4 regions of the Roseibium algicola genome follow, and region 2 is predicted to be linked to each of the others. Evidence: predicted binding sites of a transcription regulator. Region 2 holds the regulator's gene; each other region holds the start of a gene.
The links. The regulator PhoB, encoded in region 2, activates phosphate uptake and scavenging genes when phosphate is short. The targets are predictions, from matches to a motif close to TGTCATNNANCTGTCAT.
Positions count from the first base shown of each region.

Region 1: the regulator PhoB is predicted to act here: its motif matches at 1,602-1,618, upstream of B0E33_RS14385 (esterase-like activity of phytase family protein).
Region 3: the regulator PhoB is predicted to act here: its motif matches at 2,484-2,500, upstream of B0E33_RS02040 (DapH/DapD/GlmU-related protein).
Region 4: the regulator PhoB is predicted to act here: its motif matches at 1,826-1,842, upstream of B0E33_RS09085 (arsenate-mycothiol transferase ArsC).

Region 1 covers NZ_CP019630.1:3,066,048-3,070,290, forward strand. Annotated here, with positions in the region: gene B0E33_RS14375 (arsenate reductase ArsC) at 1-234, shown strand, start outside; gene B0E33_RS14380 (multidrug effflux MFS transporter) at 270-1,469, opposite strand; gene B0E33_RS14385 (esterase-like activity of phytase family protein) at 1,697-3,916, shown strand; gene B0E33_RS14390 (cytochrome b/b6 domain-containing protein) at 4,005-4,243, opposite strand, start outside.
Region 2 covers NZ_CP019630.1:1,139,670-1,143,912, forward strand. Annotated here, with positions in the region: gene B0E33_RS05350 (aspartate aminotransferase family protein) at 1-472, opposite strand, end outside; gene B0E33_RS05355 (GcrA family cell cycle regulator) at 914-1,450, shown strand; gene phoB (phosphate regulon transcriptional regulator PhoB) at 1,777-2,478, opposite strand; gene phoU (phosphate signaling complex protein PhoU) at 2,559-3,254, opposite strand; gene pstB (phosphate ABC transporter ATP-binding protein PstB) at 3,286-4,047, opposite strand; gene pstA (phosphate ABC transporter permease PstA) at 4,095-4,243, opposite strand, start outside.
Region 3 covers NZ_CP019630.1:411,288-415,530, reverse strand. Annotated here, with positions in the region: gene B0E33_RS02055 (SpoIIAA family protein) at 1-324, opposite strand, end outside; gene B0E33_RS02050 (HD domain-containing protein) at 464-1,084, opposite strand; gene B0E33_RS02045 (helix-turn-helix domain-containing protein) at 1,134-1,703, opposite strand; gene B0E33_RS02040 (DapH/DapD/GlmU-related protein) at 1,792-2,418, opposite strand; gene phnC (phosphonate ABC transporter ATP-binding protein) at 2,818-3,651, shown strand; gene phnD (phosphonate ABC transporter substrate-binding protein) at 3,710-4,243, shown strand, end outside.
Region 4 covers NZ_CP019630.1:1,942,356-1,946,598, reverse strand. Annotated here, with positions in the region: gene recQ (DNA helicase RecQ) at 1-132, opposite strand, end outside; gene B0E33_RS09095 (GNAT family N-acetyltransferase) at 288-1,181, opposite strand; gene B0E33_RS09090 (MAPEG family protein) at 1,299-1,676, opposite strand; gene B0E33_RS09085 (arsenate-mycothiol transferase ArsC) at 1,911-2,366, shown strand; gene B0E33_RS09080 (protease inhibitor Inh/omp19 family protein) at 2,467-2,988, shown strand; gene B0E33_RS09075 (DUF7662 domain-containing protein) at 3,063-3,845, shown strand; gene B0E33_RS09070 (GrpB family protein) at 4,149-4,243, opposite strand, start outside.

The sequences.
Region 1 (4,243 bases), 1.9 Mb from region 2:
AAGGAAACCTGCCCTGTCTGGCCTGGCCAGCCGATGTCAGCCCATTGGGGCCTGCCGGATCCGGCAGCCGTTTCCGGAAGCGACAGCGAAAGGGCTGTCGCATTCAACGAGGCCTTCCGGATGCTCAGCAACCGGATCTCGGTGTTCGTGAACCTGCCGATGTCTTCGCTTGACCGTTTGTCCCTGCAGAAGAAACTCGATCAAATCGGTCAGTCTGCCGAAGAGCCCGTGTAAGGCTGCTCCGGCGTACCTGTTTCGGGAATATTGCCTCAGGCGACTGCCTGGCCTTCGCGCGACGTGCGCAGGGTCAGCAGTGCGATGACCAGGGCGATGAGCGCACAGGCGGCAACCGCGCCAACCAATGGCAAAGCTGTCCGGTCGAAGAACGGGCTGCAGACGAGGATCATCACGCCACCGGCAACCATCTGGAAGGTGCCACCGAGGGAGGATGCCATGCCGGCATGTTCGCCATGTTCTTCCAGCGCCATGACCATCACCGGAGCAATGACCTGTCCGAGGCAGGTGTTGCCGATGAAGAAGAGCGCCATCAGAACCGGCAGGTCGTCTATGCCGCTCCACACAAGAATGACCAGCAGGACGTTGGCTGCCGCAAATCCGCTGACGGCCCTCAATGCCACTCTGCCCATGCCGAAGCGCTCACCAAGCGAGGCGGCAAACTGGGAAGACGCAAAGAAGCCGATCGCGTTCAGCGCGAAAACAAGGCTGAAGGCTGTCGGCGTCAACTGGTACTGGGTCATGTAGACCAGCGGCGCTGCGGCGATGAAGACGAAGAAACTCGCCAGCGAGAAGCCACCGATCAGCGTCAGACCCATGAACCTGCTGTCACGCATCAGGTAGATGGCGCTGCGCAGCATTGCTGTCGGGTCGATCTTGCCCCGGCGCTCGGCCGGTAGCGTTTCGGGCAGCAAGAAGGCCATTTGCAGCATGGCGAGAAGGGAAATAACGCCCAGGGCCACAAAGATCAGGCGCCAACTGCCGAACTGGATGATCAAGCTGCCGGCGAGCGGTGCAAGCATCGGCGAAACGCTGAAGACCAGCATCACCAGAGCCATCAGCCTGGTCGCCTTTGGTCCGGTGTGGAGGTCGCGGACCACGGCCCGCACGATGACCATCGGCGCGCCGGCACCAAGCGCCTGCACGAAACGGCCGAATGTCAGGGCTGAAACGTCGACCGCGGTCGCGCACATGACCGATCCGATGAGGAAGACGATCAGGCCCAGGAAGGCGGGCAGCTTGCGTCCAAACCGGTCTGCCAGCGGACCGTAGATCAACTGGGCCAGCCCGAAAGCGATGAAATAGACCGTGAAGGTCATATGAACCGCAGCGTCGTCCGTCTGCAATGCCTGCACGATTTCCGGCATGGCGGGCAGATAGAGGTCGATGGCAAATGGACCGACAGCAGCGAGAAGCCCCAGCACAATGGCGGAGCGGACAAAACCGATCTGCATTGGAAAATCCGATGAAAAATGCGCCGGAGGCACAAATGCGGGAAAGTCTGGAAGATGGAGGTGGCGGAGATCACCGCCCGGCCTTGATATGATGTAAGTGCTCGAAATGCAAATTCAAGGCTTGCTGGGTGTTGTCATGAAAGCTTCATGCAACTGTCACCGATATTGTAATCAGGGCCACTAGCTTGCGCGCACCATCAACCCGATATTTTGTGGGAGCGAGTGCAATGGCGGACCTTCGTGGGCGCTTTTTAAAAGGTGTCAGCCTTTCAGTCCTGTTCGGCCTTGGCGCCGTGTCGGCAGCACAGGCAGAGTATTTCGAGCGTATCAACACATTCCCGGTCTACAAGACCCTGCCGGAAGGCGTGGATCAGGCCACCGAAACCGTTGCCGAAATCATCTACGCCACGAAGGACGGCCGCACGCTCGTCTTCACCGACAGCCCGGGCGAAGCCATTGTTTTCGTGAATGCGGCCAACCCGCTGAACCTGCAGCCGATGGGCCGCACCGCCCTTGGTGGTGAGCCTACTTCGGTCGCCGTCGGCGAAACATTCGCCTATGCCGGCGTCAACACGTCCGAAGACTACGTCAATGCGTCCGGCCATCTGGCCGTGATCGCTCTCGATGGTCTTGGCATCACCGCGAAGTGCGATGCCAAGGGTCAGCCGGACAGCGTTGCCATCTCTCCGGACGGCAAGTTCGTTGCGATCGCCATCGAGAACGAGCGCGACGAAGATCTGAACGACGGCGTGATCCCGCAAATGCCGGCCGGCCATCTCGCGATCTTCGATCTGGACGAAACCGGCACGCCGACCAACTGTGACGCGGTCCGCATTGTTGACCTGACGGGTCTTGCAGAAGTCGCGCCGACCGATCCGGAGCCGGAGTTCGTTTCGATCAACTCCCAGAACCAGGTTGTCGTCACGCTGCAGGAAAACAACCATATCGCCGTGGTTGATCTGGCCTCCGGTGAAGTTGTCAGCCATTTCTCCGCCGGTACGGCTTCGGCTGAAAACATTCCGGTTTCCAAGGCGCGCATGAGTGATGCCTCCGGTTCGACCGAAAACGTCAAGCGTGAGCCGGATGCGGTTGCCTGGATTGATGACGAGCGTTTCGTGACCGCCAACGAAGGTGACTACGAAGGCGGTTCGCGCGGCTTCACCATCTGGAACACCAAGGGCGAGGTCCTGTTCGACAGCGGTAACCAGATGGAACACCTTGGCATGGCCAACGGCCACTATCCGGCCAAGCGCGCGTCCAAGAAGGGCACCGAGCCGGAAGGTGTGACGGTTGGTGAATTCGGCGGTGAAAAGCTGATCTTCGTCAATTCAGAACGCGGCAACTTCGTTGCTGTCTACAAGGACACCGGCGCCGAGCCGGAATTCGTCCAGTTCCTGCCGACCCATGTCGGTCCGGAAGGCTCACTTGCGATCCCGAGCCGTGACCTGTTTGTGGTTGCCAACGAGGTCGACAGTGCGGAAGACAACGTTCGTGCGCAGGTCTCCCTCTACAAGTTTGGTGTGGAAGCTCCGTCCTACCCGATGGTCGTGTCCGAAACCGACCCGGAAAAAGGCGCGCCGATCGGCTGGGGCGCACTGTCCGCACTGGCTGCAGACCCGGAAGACGGCAACAAGCTCTACGCCGTCAGCGACAGCTTCTATGACGACGCCCGCATCTACACGCTGGACATCTCTTCCAAACCGGCAAAAATCGTTGCCTATGCAACCGTTCAGGGTGGCAAGCAGGCAAAACTGGACCTGGAAGGCATCTCTGTTTCCAAGGATGGCGGCTTCTGGCTGGCTTCCGAGGGCAATCCGGACAAGGAACTGCAGCACCTGCTGCTGAAAGTCGGCACCGACGGTCAGGTTCAGGAAGAAATCACGCTTCCGGAAGAGCTGAACGCCCAGTCCGCGCGTTTCTCCTTTGAAGGCGTTGCCGAGTTCGAAATGGACGGCAAGACGCTGGTGGCCGTCGCCGTTCAGCGTGAATGGAAAGACGACCCGAAGGGCATGGTGAAGCTGGCCATCTACAACCCGGCCGACAAGTCCTGGGGCTTCGTTCACTATCCGCTCGACAAGCCGAAGAGCGCAGCCGGCGGCTGGGTCGGCCTGTCGGAAATCGTCTCCATGGGCGACGGCAAGTTCGCCATTCTGGAGCGCGACAACAAGGGTGGTGAAGACGCAGCCATCAAGCAGATCACCACGATCTCCCTGGAGGGTGTGACCCCGGCTGCCTACGGATCTGAGCTCCCGGTGGTCCAGAAGCGCTACGCCATGGATATCCTGCCGGCTCTGGCCGAAGGCAAGGGCTGGGTTCTCGACAAGCCGGAAGGCTTGACGATCACGGCCGACGGCCGTCTGATCCTGGTCACCGACAATGACGGTGTCGACGATGCACCGGGTGAAACCCAGTTGATCGACCTCGGCCCGGCAAGCCGCCTGAACTAAGGCACTTCAGACAAAGGTCCTCCCAAGACCTGAGCGAAGGTCCGGCCGCTTTATGCAGCCGGGCCTTTCCTTTTTTGCATTGCCATTTTCAAGCCGTGAAACTTCGTCTTTGCCAGTGCCACAGGGCGGCAAGGCTGTGCAGTCCGATGAGTGCTGCAAGCAAAAGCGCCGCGGCATGGTGCAGGCCTGCCGGTGGCAATCCGGCGAAAGCCGCAAGTCCCGGCAATGTGCCACTCGCAATCTTTTCAAGGCTACCGGATATGACGATCATGCCGATACCGCTGACGAGGAGCAGAAGCGGTACGAGGCGCAAGGCGGCGTGGACGC
Region 2 (4,243 bases):
CGAAACCCGGAGCCTTCGGGCCAAAGCCTTCAAGATATTTCGCCTGGCCGCCAGCCGCGATGGTCGCGATGGTCCGGCCATGGAAGGCGCCTTCGAAGGTCACGATGTGGAACCGCTCGGGGTTGCCGTTGTCATAATGATAACGGCGCGCGCATTTGATGGCAGCTTCCATCGCTTCCGCGCCGGAATTCACGAACAGCACCTTGTCGGCAAAGGTTTCCGCGCACAGGCGCTGCGCCAGCCGTTCGCCATCCGGGATCTGGTGCAGGTTAGAGGTATGCCACAGCTTGGCTGCCTGATCCTGCAATGCCTTGACCAGATGCGGATGGGCATGACCGAGTGCGTTGACCGCGATGCCGGAACCGCAATCGAGGAATCGTCGGCCATCGGTGGTAACCAGCCAGACGCCTTCCCCATGATCGAAAGACAGGTTCGATCTTGCGTAATTTCCGAATAGTGCAGTCGCGGACATAACCTCGTTTGTCTCCTTTAAACGCCCCTGCTGTCCCCTGCGTCGCCCCGACGCCGGGCCGTCACCTTGAAAAGATGCCGAAGGGCCAAAACGCAACGTGCCGCCCCGATGAGGCGGCACGCAGCGGCTTTCTTATACACTGCCGGTACCATGCACTGTCAATGGAAATGGCGCACAAGACATTTCATGTGCCGCGGAGGGCGGATTTCATAAAATTCTCAATGACCTCGCCATAATTGGGGAAAAGTCGTTTCATCCCCAACTGGTTTGGGTCGAGTGGTTGCCTGACAAATTAACGTTATTGTAACCTCTCAGCAATCAGACACGAGATCTCGTGAGGCAAATCACCAAGAGGCACTAGATCTGCCAGCATTAAGCGTGCTTGCGCATGCTTAACACGGGGTTAATGGCCGCAGGACGGTCAAACTAAAGGGTGCGGCAATGAGTTGGACAAACGAACGAGTTGAGCTTCTCAAAAAGCTTTGGGGCGACGGCTTGAGCGCAAGCCAGATCGCAGGCGAACTGGGTGGTGTTACCCGTAACGCCGTGATCGGCAAGGTGCACCGCCTTGGCCTGTCCGGCCGCGCCAAGTCCACCTCTTCAAGCGCCAAGCCGCGCCGGCCGCGCACCGCAGCTCCTGCAACGGGTGCAGCGCCGAAGAAACCGACGACGTCACATCCGCAGTCGATCGGCGCGACGGCCCTTAAAGCAGACATCTCGCCTGCACCAGTGGTGGCCCCCAAGCCGCGCGTAGAGCCGATTGCAGAGCTCGTTCCGATCTCGCAGCGGGCTACCATCCTGACGCTGACCGAGCGGACCTGCAAATGGCCGATTGGCGACCCGGCGACCGACGACTTTTACTTCTGCGGCCGCCAGTCCGATGCCGGCGTCCCCTACTGCGCTCATCACTGCAAGATCGCGTATCAGCCGGTCGCCGACCGCCGCCGCGATCGCAAGACGATGGCTCAGGCAGGCTGATAGCCTCGCACCTAACCAATTCATGAGAAAGCCCGCCATCTGGCGGGCTTTTTTTTGTTTGGGCCTTCCATTGACCAGATGCCCGACCCCGACCAGTGACCTCCCACGGCTTGTTCTTGGCACCGATCCATGTCGTTTCCGTTCCATCAAATCAAACCTTGTTTGACCGCTCCGCCACGACAGGGACCGCAGGATCAGCCCCGACACCGACACATCTGATGGGGTGGTCGCAGAAGAGAACCTTGTTCCGCGAAAGGCACATAACCGCTGAGAAACAAAAAGCCCGCTTGAAAGCGGGCTCCTTAATTCCATTCTGCAAGTTGCGCTCAGGCAGTGGCAGAGGTGAACTGGTCATTGAAGGCGTATCCGGCACCACGGACGGTACGGATAGGATCCTTCGCCTTGCCCTTGTTCAGAGCCTTGCGCAAGCGACCGACGTGAACATCGACAGTGCGTTCGTCCACGTAGACATCGTGACCCCAGACCCCATCCAGCAGTTGTTCGCGGGAGAAGACACGGCCAGGCGATGTCATCAGGAATTCCAGCAGGCGGAATTCCGTCGGCCCCAGGTGTATTTCCTTGGTGTTGCGGCGAACGCGGTGCGTTTCGCGATCCAGTTCGATATCGCCGGATCGCAACATGCTGGACACCACTTCCGGACTTGCCCGGCGCAGGATGGCGCGCACGCGGGCCATCAATTCCGGTACCGAGAAGGGCTTGACCACGTAGTCGTCGGCACCGGTCGACAGGCCGCGGATGCGCTCTGCTTCCTCACCGCGTGCCGTCAGCATGATGACCGGCAGGCGCTCGGTGTCTTCGCGCGCCCGCAGGCGGCGGCACAGTTCAATTCCGGACAGGCCCGGCAGCATCCAGTCGAGCAGCAACAGATCCGGCAGGCTTTCCCGCAGGCGGATTTCCGCCTCGTCACCCCGGACACAGGACTCGACCGAGTACCCTTCCGCTTCCAAATTGTATCTCAATAGAAGGCTGAGCGGTTCTTCGTCTTCAACGATGAGCACCTTCGGCATACATCTCGCTCCAATTACCGCAACCGGCGCCGAAGCGCCGGCCGTTAAGATCTTCTGCAAATCCGACGATTACCGGCGGGTCAGACCGCGCCTGTTTCGTCGACCTTTGCCCGGTCTTCCGGCAAACGCTCGCCAGTGACCATGTAGTAGACGTTCTCGGCGATGTTCGTGGCGTGATCGCCGATGCGCTCGATGTTCTTTGCGCAGAACAAGAGATGGACGCACTGGGTAATGACCCGCGGGTCTTCCATCATGTAGGTCAGGAGTTCGCGAAAGATCGACGTGTAGATCGCGTCGACCTCGGCGTCGGCTTCCTGAACCCGGCGGGCGGCTTCCGCATCCTTGCGGGCGTAGGCATCCAGCACCTGCTTGAGCTGCGAAAGAGCAAGTTCCGTCATGTGCTCCACACCGATCGCGAGCTTCTTGGACTGCAAGTCGCTGTCGATGGCGATGACGCGCTTGGCAACGTTCTTGGCAAGATCGCCAACACGCTCCAGGTCATTGGCAATGCGCGTTGCGGCGGTGATTTCACGCAGGTCCTGCCCCATCGGCTGGCGGCGGACGATCAGCTCGATCAGCTTCACTTCAAGTTCGTTGTAAAGGCTGTCCAGACGGACATCGCCCTTGATCGTCGCCTTGGCAAGCTCCAGATCCTGCGACACCAGCGCGGACACCGCATCGGCGAAAGCCTTTTCGGCAATACCACCCATTTCGGCAACCTTGCCGGCCATGGCCGTCAGTTCGTCATCGTAAGCCGAGACTGTATGTTCAGACATCCTGTGTCCCCTTCAGAAACCTAAAAAATGCTTAGCCGAAGCGGCCCGTAATATAGTCCTGCGTACGCTTGTCCTTCGGATTGGTAAAGATGTCCTCCGTCAGACCTTCCTCCACCAGAACACCCAGGTGGAAGAACGCGGTTCGCTGAGACACACGGGCAGCCTGCTGCATCGAGTGGGTCACGATCACGATGGTGAAGTTTTCCCGCAGTTCGTCGATCAGCTCTTCCACCTTCGCGGTCGCGATGGGGTCAAGCGCCGAGCACGGTTCGTCCATCAGGATCACTTCCGGGCTGACGGCAATCGCACGGGCAATGCACAGACGCTGCTGCTGACCGCCCGACATGCCGGTGCCCGGCTCGTCCAGACGGTTCTTGACTTCTTCCCAAAGCCCGGCCTTCTGCAGGCTGGAGGCTACGATTTCATCAAGCTCGGACTTGTTGCGGGCCAGACCATGGATCCGCGGACCATACGCAATGTTGTCGTAGATCGACTTGGGAAACGGGTTCGGCTTCTGGAAAACCATGCCGACCTTGGCACGCAGCTGTACGGGATCGACCTTGGGATCGTAGATGTCCTCACCGTCGATCTTGATCGACCCTTCCACACGGCAGATGTCGATGGTGTCGTTCATGCGGTTGATCGTCCGCAGGAACGTCGACTTGCCACATCCGGAGGGACCGATGAAGGCAGTCACGGACCGCGGCTGGATCTCGATGTCCACGTCCTTGATGGCGTGGGTATCGCCATAATAGACCTGCACCTTGTTCGCGGAAATTTTGCTGTCGGTCATGGTTTTCGCCTGTTCAAAATTCGGCATCTCGTTCATCGGAGCAATCCTTACCAGCGGCGTTCAAACCTGCGGCGCAGGATGATAGCGATAATGTTCATGGTCATGAGGAAGACCAGCAGCACGATGATCCCGCCCCAAGCGCGTTCATAGAAAGCCGGGTCGGCGCGTTTCGCCCACTCGTAGATCTGGGCCGGCA
Region 3 (4,243 bases), 730 kb from region 2:
GTCGAAGTGCTTTTCCTGAATGCCGACCATCCGTGCAAACGTGGCGTCGATCGCAACGAGGGCGGCAAGCAGCTTGCTGTCCGTAACGATGGCGATCTTGTTGAGATGCTGCATGTTGGCAAGCACCCACCGGATGTCCGCCTTGGCGGCTTCGAAGGAAACGCCGACATGATCACAAAGAACGACCAGAACGCTGATCTTGCCCTGATCTTCAATCATCTCCTCGGCCTTGGCGATCAGTTTCTTTTCCTGATCAATATCGATTTTTCCGGAAATCTCGACACCGAGAACGGCACCCTGGCTGCGGGGCAGAATGGTGTACATGCTGGTTCCTCCGGCAGTGACTGGACGGCACAACCAGAAGGGTAAACCCAAACACGAAAAATAAGAACCTGCATGACCTTTTTTGCTGACCACCCGGCAAGGCACCAGGCACCCTTGAGCGGCAAAGTCTCTGGTGCAATCAGGCGATTTCCCGTCCGGCGCCCGTCATCATGGTGCGGGTCAGCTCGTCGACTTCGTCCCGCAACTGGCGCGTGAGAGCACTGCAATCGGTACGATCACGGCCGTAACCCAGGTTGAACTCATAAAATGAAGGCGCTTGCCTTGGCATCAGAACGTGCTGAAGCATGGTCTCCAGCTTGTCGAACGCCTTGGCAAGTCGGGCTTCGACGGTTCGTGCCGCTGCATACTCATCCCAGAGAGAGGTTAGCTCCCCAGCCACGTCACCCGGCAGCGGTTCACACAAGGTCAGGAAGTCCCGCCTCTCGCGTTCCTGCCGGTCGTCACCCGGCGTCTGGAGTGGAGCGGGGACATCTCCGGAGATGGCTTCGCCCAGGTCATGCACAAGCGTCAGCTTCAGGAGTTTGAGCAAGTCGACTTCTTTCAGCTCTGGTTCGAACAACAGAACCATCAAGGCCAGTCGCCAGCTATGTTCGGCAGTGCTCTCCGGCCTGCCGCCGGTTGTCGTTCCCGAGCGAAGCGTGTCTTTCAGCTGCTCTGCAGCCTGAAGGAAGTCCAGCAGGCCCGTCAGTCTGGTGTGGGGAATTTCAGGAAGATCGAGGGAAGGGGGCGTCTTTGTCATGGTGGCCAGATTATTGCGGGCCACCGCGCCAGACGAGTTACCGCATAATTTATGCGGAATCCTGTTCTTCACGGACCAGCCGCGCAAACCGTCCGTCTGACAGCGGCAGGCGCGAAATCCGGATGATGCTCTCCGGGATGGTCATTTCCGGAAAATCAACGTGTTCTGTTCGGTAGACAATGTCCGGAGAATCCGGCTCGAACCAGCCATAGTCGGTCAGTCTGTGCTCCGTTGCCCGGATGCCTTCGGACGCAAAACGCCACAGGGGCCGGTTCAGAAACTCGTTCACCGGTGCGCGCCATTCGCAGGCACGCGGTACGGACATGGCCAGCAGCCTGTGTGTGAGGTCGCAGACCAGATGCACGGGAACTGCGGACCGGGAGACAAGATCAAGCAGGGCCTTGTCGGCGGCGCTCTCCGGACGTGCCCTCAGCAGACGGGTGATCTTCGCCCTGTCGCTGTCGTCCGGCTGCGACATGCCACTCTCCCAGCGCGATATCCTCGTCTGCGAGACGCCGAGTTCATGCGCCAGAGCTTCTTGCTTGACCCGGTTCAGTACGCGCCAGCGCCGCAGCGACGGTCCAAGACTGCTTTCAAGAACGGCGGTTTCTGTTTGCATGGTGCAAGTGTAACGCGTCCCGGGAATTTTGTGCAGCGGGAAAAGAGGGCACGGCTCACCAGAGCAGGTGCCCGCGCCACCTGCGGGATCAGCGATACTTCTCGATGAACGCGTCGATCGACAACTTGCGAAAATCGGGTAGCCGTTGCTTCAGCTCTTCATGGGACCAGTCCCACCAGGAGATATCGATCAGCGCCTGTTCCTGCTGTTCGGTGAAACGCCGTTTGATTTCCCTGGCGGCCACACCGCCAACAACGGTGTAAGGGGCGACATCCTTGGAGACGACTGCCCCGGCTGCAACAATAGCTCCGGTGCCGATCGAGACGCCGGCAAGCACCGTGACGTTGTGGCCGATCCACACATCATGGCCAATGGTGACCCAGTCGTCCTTGCGCCACTGGAAGAAATCCGCGTCGTCTTCGCCAAGGTCATAGGCAGCAGCGCGGTAGGTGAAGTGGTGCTGAGAGGCGCGCCAGGTTGCGTGGTTTCCCGGATTGATGCGGACGCGACGGGCGATGGAACAGAACTTGCCGATGGTCGACCAGACGACATCGCCTTCCTGCACGATATAGGAATAGTCCCCCATGCTGCTTTCGCGCATTTCCGTGCGTGCGCCAACCTCGGTCCAGATGCCGAGATCACAATTCAGCACCCTGGCCTCCGGGTGAATGTTTGGGGCTTCGGTCAGGGAAGGCTTCTGGGTCGGGGCGGACATGGATGCTCCATATAGCGTTGGAAGGAGTGCGGAAACGGTTTGTAGCCGTGTTGCTGGCACCGGTCGTGACGCTTTGATGACACTGGCGTGACTCCCGTCACTTTTTTTGCATGCATCCACAGCGGTGAAAACGGCATTTGGCGGGTAGAAGCCTTGTATTTGAGCACTGATTTCCGAGTGAATTTCAGCCAGGCATGTGTGACGCCGAGGGGGCCCGGAAAGCGCTGAGAGCGCTGCGGAATTCCCGCCGGAGATGGTTGTTCTGCCAATGCTTCAGGCAGGGATGTCATTGATTTGTCATAAAATTTTGGGCTCCCCGACAAAGGAATGTCATTTTTCTGTAATGGTCCGGTGGCTCTTGTCGCGCAGCACGACGAACACAACGGACAGGGCTGGCGCGTGATTCAATTTCAGGAAGTCACCAAGACCTTCGGGTCTCGGACCGCGGTCAACAAAGTAAGTTTTAATATCGAAATACCGCAGATGGTCGGGATCATCGGTCGGTCCGGTGCCGGCAAGTCAACCTTGCTGCGCATGATCAACCGGCTGACCCCCGCCAGCGCCGGACAGATCCTGTTCGATGGCCGGGACATTCTCAGCCTGAAAGGCGGCATGATGCGCCGCTGGCAGCGCGACTGCGCCATGGTGTTCCAGCAGTTCAACCTGGTGCCGCGCCTGGATGTTGTCACCAACGTCATGTTGGGGCGCCTCAACGGTCACGGCACCTTGAAGAGCCTCTTCAACATCTTCAGCCAGGAAGACGTCAATTCCGCGCTTGGTGCGCTCGACAGACTGGGCATTGCCCAGGAAGCCACCAAGCGGGCCGAGGAGCTGTCCGGTGGTCAGCAGCAGCGTGTTGCGATTGCCCGCGCTCTTATGCAGGACCCGCACATGATCCTGGCGGACGAGCCGATTGCCTCGCTCGATCCGATGAATGCCAAGATCGTCATGGATGCGCTGCGTGAAATTCACGAGCGCGACAACAAGATCGTCATCTGCAACCTGCACACGCTCGACACTGCCCGGACCTATTGCGACCGGGTGATTGGCATGCGCGACGGTTTCCTCGTGTTCGACGGGGCGCCGGAAGCGCTGACCACGGCTGTCGCACGCGAAATCTACGGTGCCGATGAAAGCTTCAACGAGGCGGCGACATCCACCGCCATCGATGCCGGCCAGCCCGGTTCCAGAGAATCCGCCGGTGCGATGACCCCGGCGGCAGCAGCGGTCTGATCCGGCTGCGCACCCGCTTAACGTCATCAAAATTGAGAACTCTCGGGGAGTGTCCCAAATGAAACTCGTTGCTAAAGTTGCTGCGCTTGCTGCCGTCAGCATAATCGCTTTGAACGCTTCTGTTGCCGGTGCTGCGGAAATCACGGAATTCCGTATCGGCCTGCTCGGCGGCGAAAATGCCTCCGACCGTCTGCGTGCCAACGAATGCCTGCGCGAAAAGACCGAGGAACTGCTCGGCGTTCCGACAAAGCTGTTTGCTCCGGCAGACTACAACGGCGTTATCGAAGGCCTGCTCGGCGGTAACCTCGACATGGCCTGGCTCGGTGCTTCCGGCTACGCAAAAGTCTTCCTGACCGACCCGGAAGCCGTTGAGCCGGTTCTGGTCAAGGTCAACAACGACGGCAGCTACGGCTACTACTCCATCGGGTTTGCCCGCGTCGACAGCGAGATCAACTCCCTGGAAGACATGAAGGGCAAGACCTTCGGCTTCGGCGACCCAAACTCCACGTCCGGTTACCTGATCCCGTCCATCGAAATCCCGAAACTCGGTTACTCCATGAAGCCGGGTGAGTATTTCTCCGACGTCGTCTTC
Region 4 (4,243 bases), 800 kb from region 2:
GCCCCTGAAGCTGCTGTAGCCGAAAACCTTCTGCAGAACCGCAAGCGGCTTCGGCTCCGGACGCACGGTCGGAGCAACGGCATGCTGCACTGGAATGACTTCCTCCGCGGCAACAGCGGGCGAAACGGGCATGGGTGAGACGGGTCCTTTGATTCTCCCGCACAATGTCTTATTCGCGGAAGAAGGGCAATGAAGGCGGAACCACGCCTGTGGATGACGTGCAGGCCCTGGTCAGAGCATCAAAAAATCAGATGCTTAGGAGACGCGTGGAGGCGGTGCGTTGGCACCTAGAACTCGGCGTCCGGATCCGTCGCCAGCGTTTCGGCGCAGTGAATGCGCATCTGTTCGGTCAGATCGCCAAGGTCGCCTTCAAGTTTTTCCGGGCGGATCGGCTTGCCGAAATGCACGTTGAACTTGGCATGTTCCTTGTTGAGCAATTCGTTGAAGACCGTCATGTCGCGCAATTCGGTCGACACTCTCGCAAGGAAATAGAACAGACCGGAATTGCGCCCGCCCATGTGCATGGGAATGATCGGGGCCTTGTTCTTGCGTGCCAGCGCCAGGGCTGACGTCATCCAGGGCCGTTCTGTCAGCTTGCCGTCGTGCCAATAGGCCAGGCGCCCGGAGGGAAACAGCACCACCACCCGCTCCTTGGCAAAGGCGGAGGAGGCGAGCTTGATCGTTTCCTTGGATTTTTCGCGGGTCTTGAAGTCAGCACGCCATTCGACCGGAATGATCATGTCGGCAAGGCGCGGGTTGATGCGGATGGCATCGCGGTTGGCAAAGATCGCAAGATCGTTCCGGCGGGACTTGATCGCATCATAAAGTACGATGCCGTCGGCAATGCCGGTCGGGTGGTTGGACACCAGAACGACGGGGCCTTCCTGCGGAACCCGTTCAAGGCCAAGCGTGGTGACGTCAAGCGACAGCAATCCGCTCAAATGGGCAAAAACCTCCAGCGCTTCCATCTGCGCAATGGTGTCGGCCATTTCGACGGCGGACTTGTAGCGAAGGATCTTGTGCGCGAAGGGTCTGATGAAGGGCCACCACGGGCTGGCCATCACCAGCTTGCCCCGTTCGGCAATCAGAAGGTCGACGATATGCTGCTCAGAAATCTGCCTCTGTGCCGCGGCCTGACGGCGCGTCGGCAAGGTGTCTGTCGTCTGGTCGGTCGTCCGCACAATGCACCTCTGCCCACGAGATTACTGCCTCACTCCGATGCATCGTTAACGAAATCAGCCTCTTGGTGCAAATGATCGTTGTACGAATTTCAGGATCGGAATCCGCCCATCGGCGGCTCAGCTCCATAGGGAACTGGTGAAAATTGCCAGCGATGTCAAGAAGGAGGCTGCCCAGGCAAGCGAGCGCGGCGAGGCGCGGTCGGCCCAGTAGCAGCCGATATAAATGATCCTCAATAACACGAAAAGCACGGCGAGCCTGTCGATCCAGTGAGGGTCGCCGCCCTGGTTGAGGCCAACGAAAACGGCAACCGCAAACAGGGGAAATGCCTCGAAGCCATTCGCCTGTGCCCCCTGTGCGCGGGCGCGAAAACCGTCTCGCCAATAGTCCGGGTCACGTGGGCGGGCGTTGTCGAAGGACTTGTCCAGTTTTGCCGGAAAGACGGAAAGCAGCGGCAGGATGGCGGCGGCAAGGACACACCAGAAGGCGACGGGCATGTGGGCTCCTCAGGAACGTGTTGCAGGTCTTGCGCGCGAATACCCGGAATGAGGTTGCAGCAGAGCACCGGGCTGCACGCGAGCGTTTGTGCGCATATCTATCAGGCTCGTGGAAGATATCCTCATGATTTTCGATGTTGCCCCGGGTTTGTCATAAAGTCTTCCCGTCCCGGCGCTAGGGGGAGGCCGCCCATGACGTGATTGGCATGGGCTGCAGCCGCGAAGGAATGCCCCTTGTCGAAAACAACCGTTCTGTTCGTCTGTCCGGACAACAGCCTGCTGTCGCCCCTGGCCGAAGCCTATCTGAATTTTCGGGCAGGTGGTCTGATGCGGGCGTTCTCCGCAGGTGTGGCTCCTTCCCAGGAACTGAGCCGGCATGTGCGCCGGATACTGTCGGCACGGGGAATTGATGCCAAAGGGCTTGCGCCCAAGCCGATCGACATTTTCCTGATGCCGCATGCTGAAATTCCCGACAGGGTCGTCTATCTCGCTGACCAGGCGCCGGTGGCCTTGCCGCCGCAGTGGAAGACCACGACATCGAGCCATTGGTGGAACATTGCCGCAAAACCGCCTTTTCCGGATGGTTTTGGTGCCTGCGCCACTTATTTCGAGAAGATTGCGGAGGCGATCGACAGGCTTGTGGAGCCGCCAAAAACAGCAGGCAAGGCCGTCTCGAGCCGGGTCGCCTGAGCGATCAGAAAACGGTCGATTCTCAGGATTTTGGATTTTCGACAAATTGTGGGCTAAGAGTTGCTCCCATATTGGGACGAAGGTGAGGGATTGATTCGTCATGATGCGCGCGGGAAAGTTTGTTTTGATCGTCGGCCTGGTGGTCCTGGCAGCTGGTTGCCAGAGATTGTCCGGAGGCCGGAATTATGCCGAACCGCTGCCGGCGACCCCGACTACACCCGTAGGCTCGGGACAGCTTGCACCGCTTGATCCCAACGCGCCGGCTGGCGGTCTCAACGATCCGTCGGCTCAGCCGACCGACCTGGCCAGCAACCCGGTTGCAGCGCCTGCCGATGCCAAGGAAGTTGGCCGGACAGACCTTCTGGGTGGCTGGAAAATCACCTCCGCTGGCGACAACTGCATGGCCTTCATGACGCTGACAACATGGTCCGGCGGCTACCGTGCAAATACCAGAGGTTGTGCTTCGCCTGTACTGTCCGGGATCTCTGCATGGGACCTGAGCGGCAATCAGGTGGTTCTGAAGGACGGCGCCGGCCTGATCGTTGCACAGCTTTACTCCAGCGCTTCCGGCCAGTTCAACGGTCAGACCTCTACCGGATCGCCGATCTCGCTGTACCGTTAAGGCCCCTCCGTATTTATGCTGGACAGCTCGCGCTATAGGTGTATATTTGCATAGCTACCGGAAAGGCTGTGCAAATGTCAAAATATGAACCACTGCGGGAACACTTGGCACGACTGGAAGATGTTGTCTGGGCGGCCAAGCTGAACGAAGTCGAAGATATCATAGGCTCGTCGCTGCCCAAGAGCGCCCGGGAACACCGGACATGGTGGGCAAATTCCGGCGGCAGTCTCGTTCACCAGAACGCCTGGCTTGATGCCGGCTGGCGGGTAGAGCGAACCGATCTCATGCGCGATGTCATCGTCTTCCGCCGGTTGCGCATCGGCGGAACCGTGGCCGGGGTGTCCGCCCGTATGGATCGGACCGCCAAGAATCCGCAAAAAACTGCAGAAAAGCGGCTCACCAAGGAAATGGCGGCCCTTCGTCAGCCTGCAACCGTAACGTTGCGCTCCGAATGGACCACGCTTGGCGATGTCCAGCGCACGCCCTGTTCCAATTCCATCATTCCGCAGGAAGGCGGCGTTGTGCGCTTCGCGGCCATGGAAGGCGACGAAGTCGTCACTGCCATCGTCGCAACCTTGTCGGTTCACAAGGCCTATCGCAGCCTGCGCATGGCGATGAAGGGTCTGGACGACGATACCGGCAGCCGCGTCGGTACGGAGCTGTTCAAGAAAGCCGGTTTCGATGCCGCCGCACCAATCGAATGCGATGTCGTCAAGTCCGGCAATGCCTGGCTGCTGACCGACGGTCGTGGCCGCAAGGCCAATCTGGACGACCAGTCCGAGTGTTATCTGGTTGCCCAGCTGCTCTATCTTCAGGAAGTCCAGAACGGTCGCAAGACGGCCCTTTACCTGCGCTAAGTGTTGTCTGAGTGCTTTTTGCGCTCAGCCGGGCACAGGCATGATGGCCGGGTCCAGTCAGGCCGAGCCGTTTGGGCGTTCATGATTGCGTTCCTCCCGCACAGGACCCCTCCCTGTGCCCTGCGCCCGTAACCCTCCCACCGGTTGCGGGCGCTGTTTGTTCAGAGGGCGTGCTGCCTTCCTGTTTCGAGTTCCTCAAGGCTTGGCCTGTGTTTTTCTGCCCATTATCAGTGAATTGCGAACCGGGCTGCTGGGTGCGGTGTTCCGTCAATGGGGGCAGTGATGGCGGGGCCGGAAGGAGCGTCATCGCTGGATCAGTCGCATACCTTCCCCTGAGAGCACGCCTTCGATGAAGGATGTCTTGCCGGTATTGTATATTTCCCAGTCGGGGGTCGAAC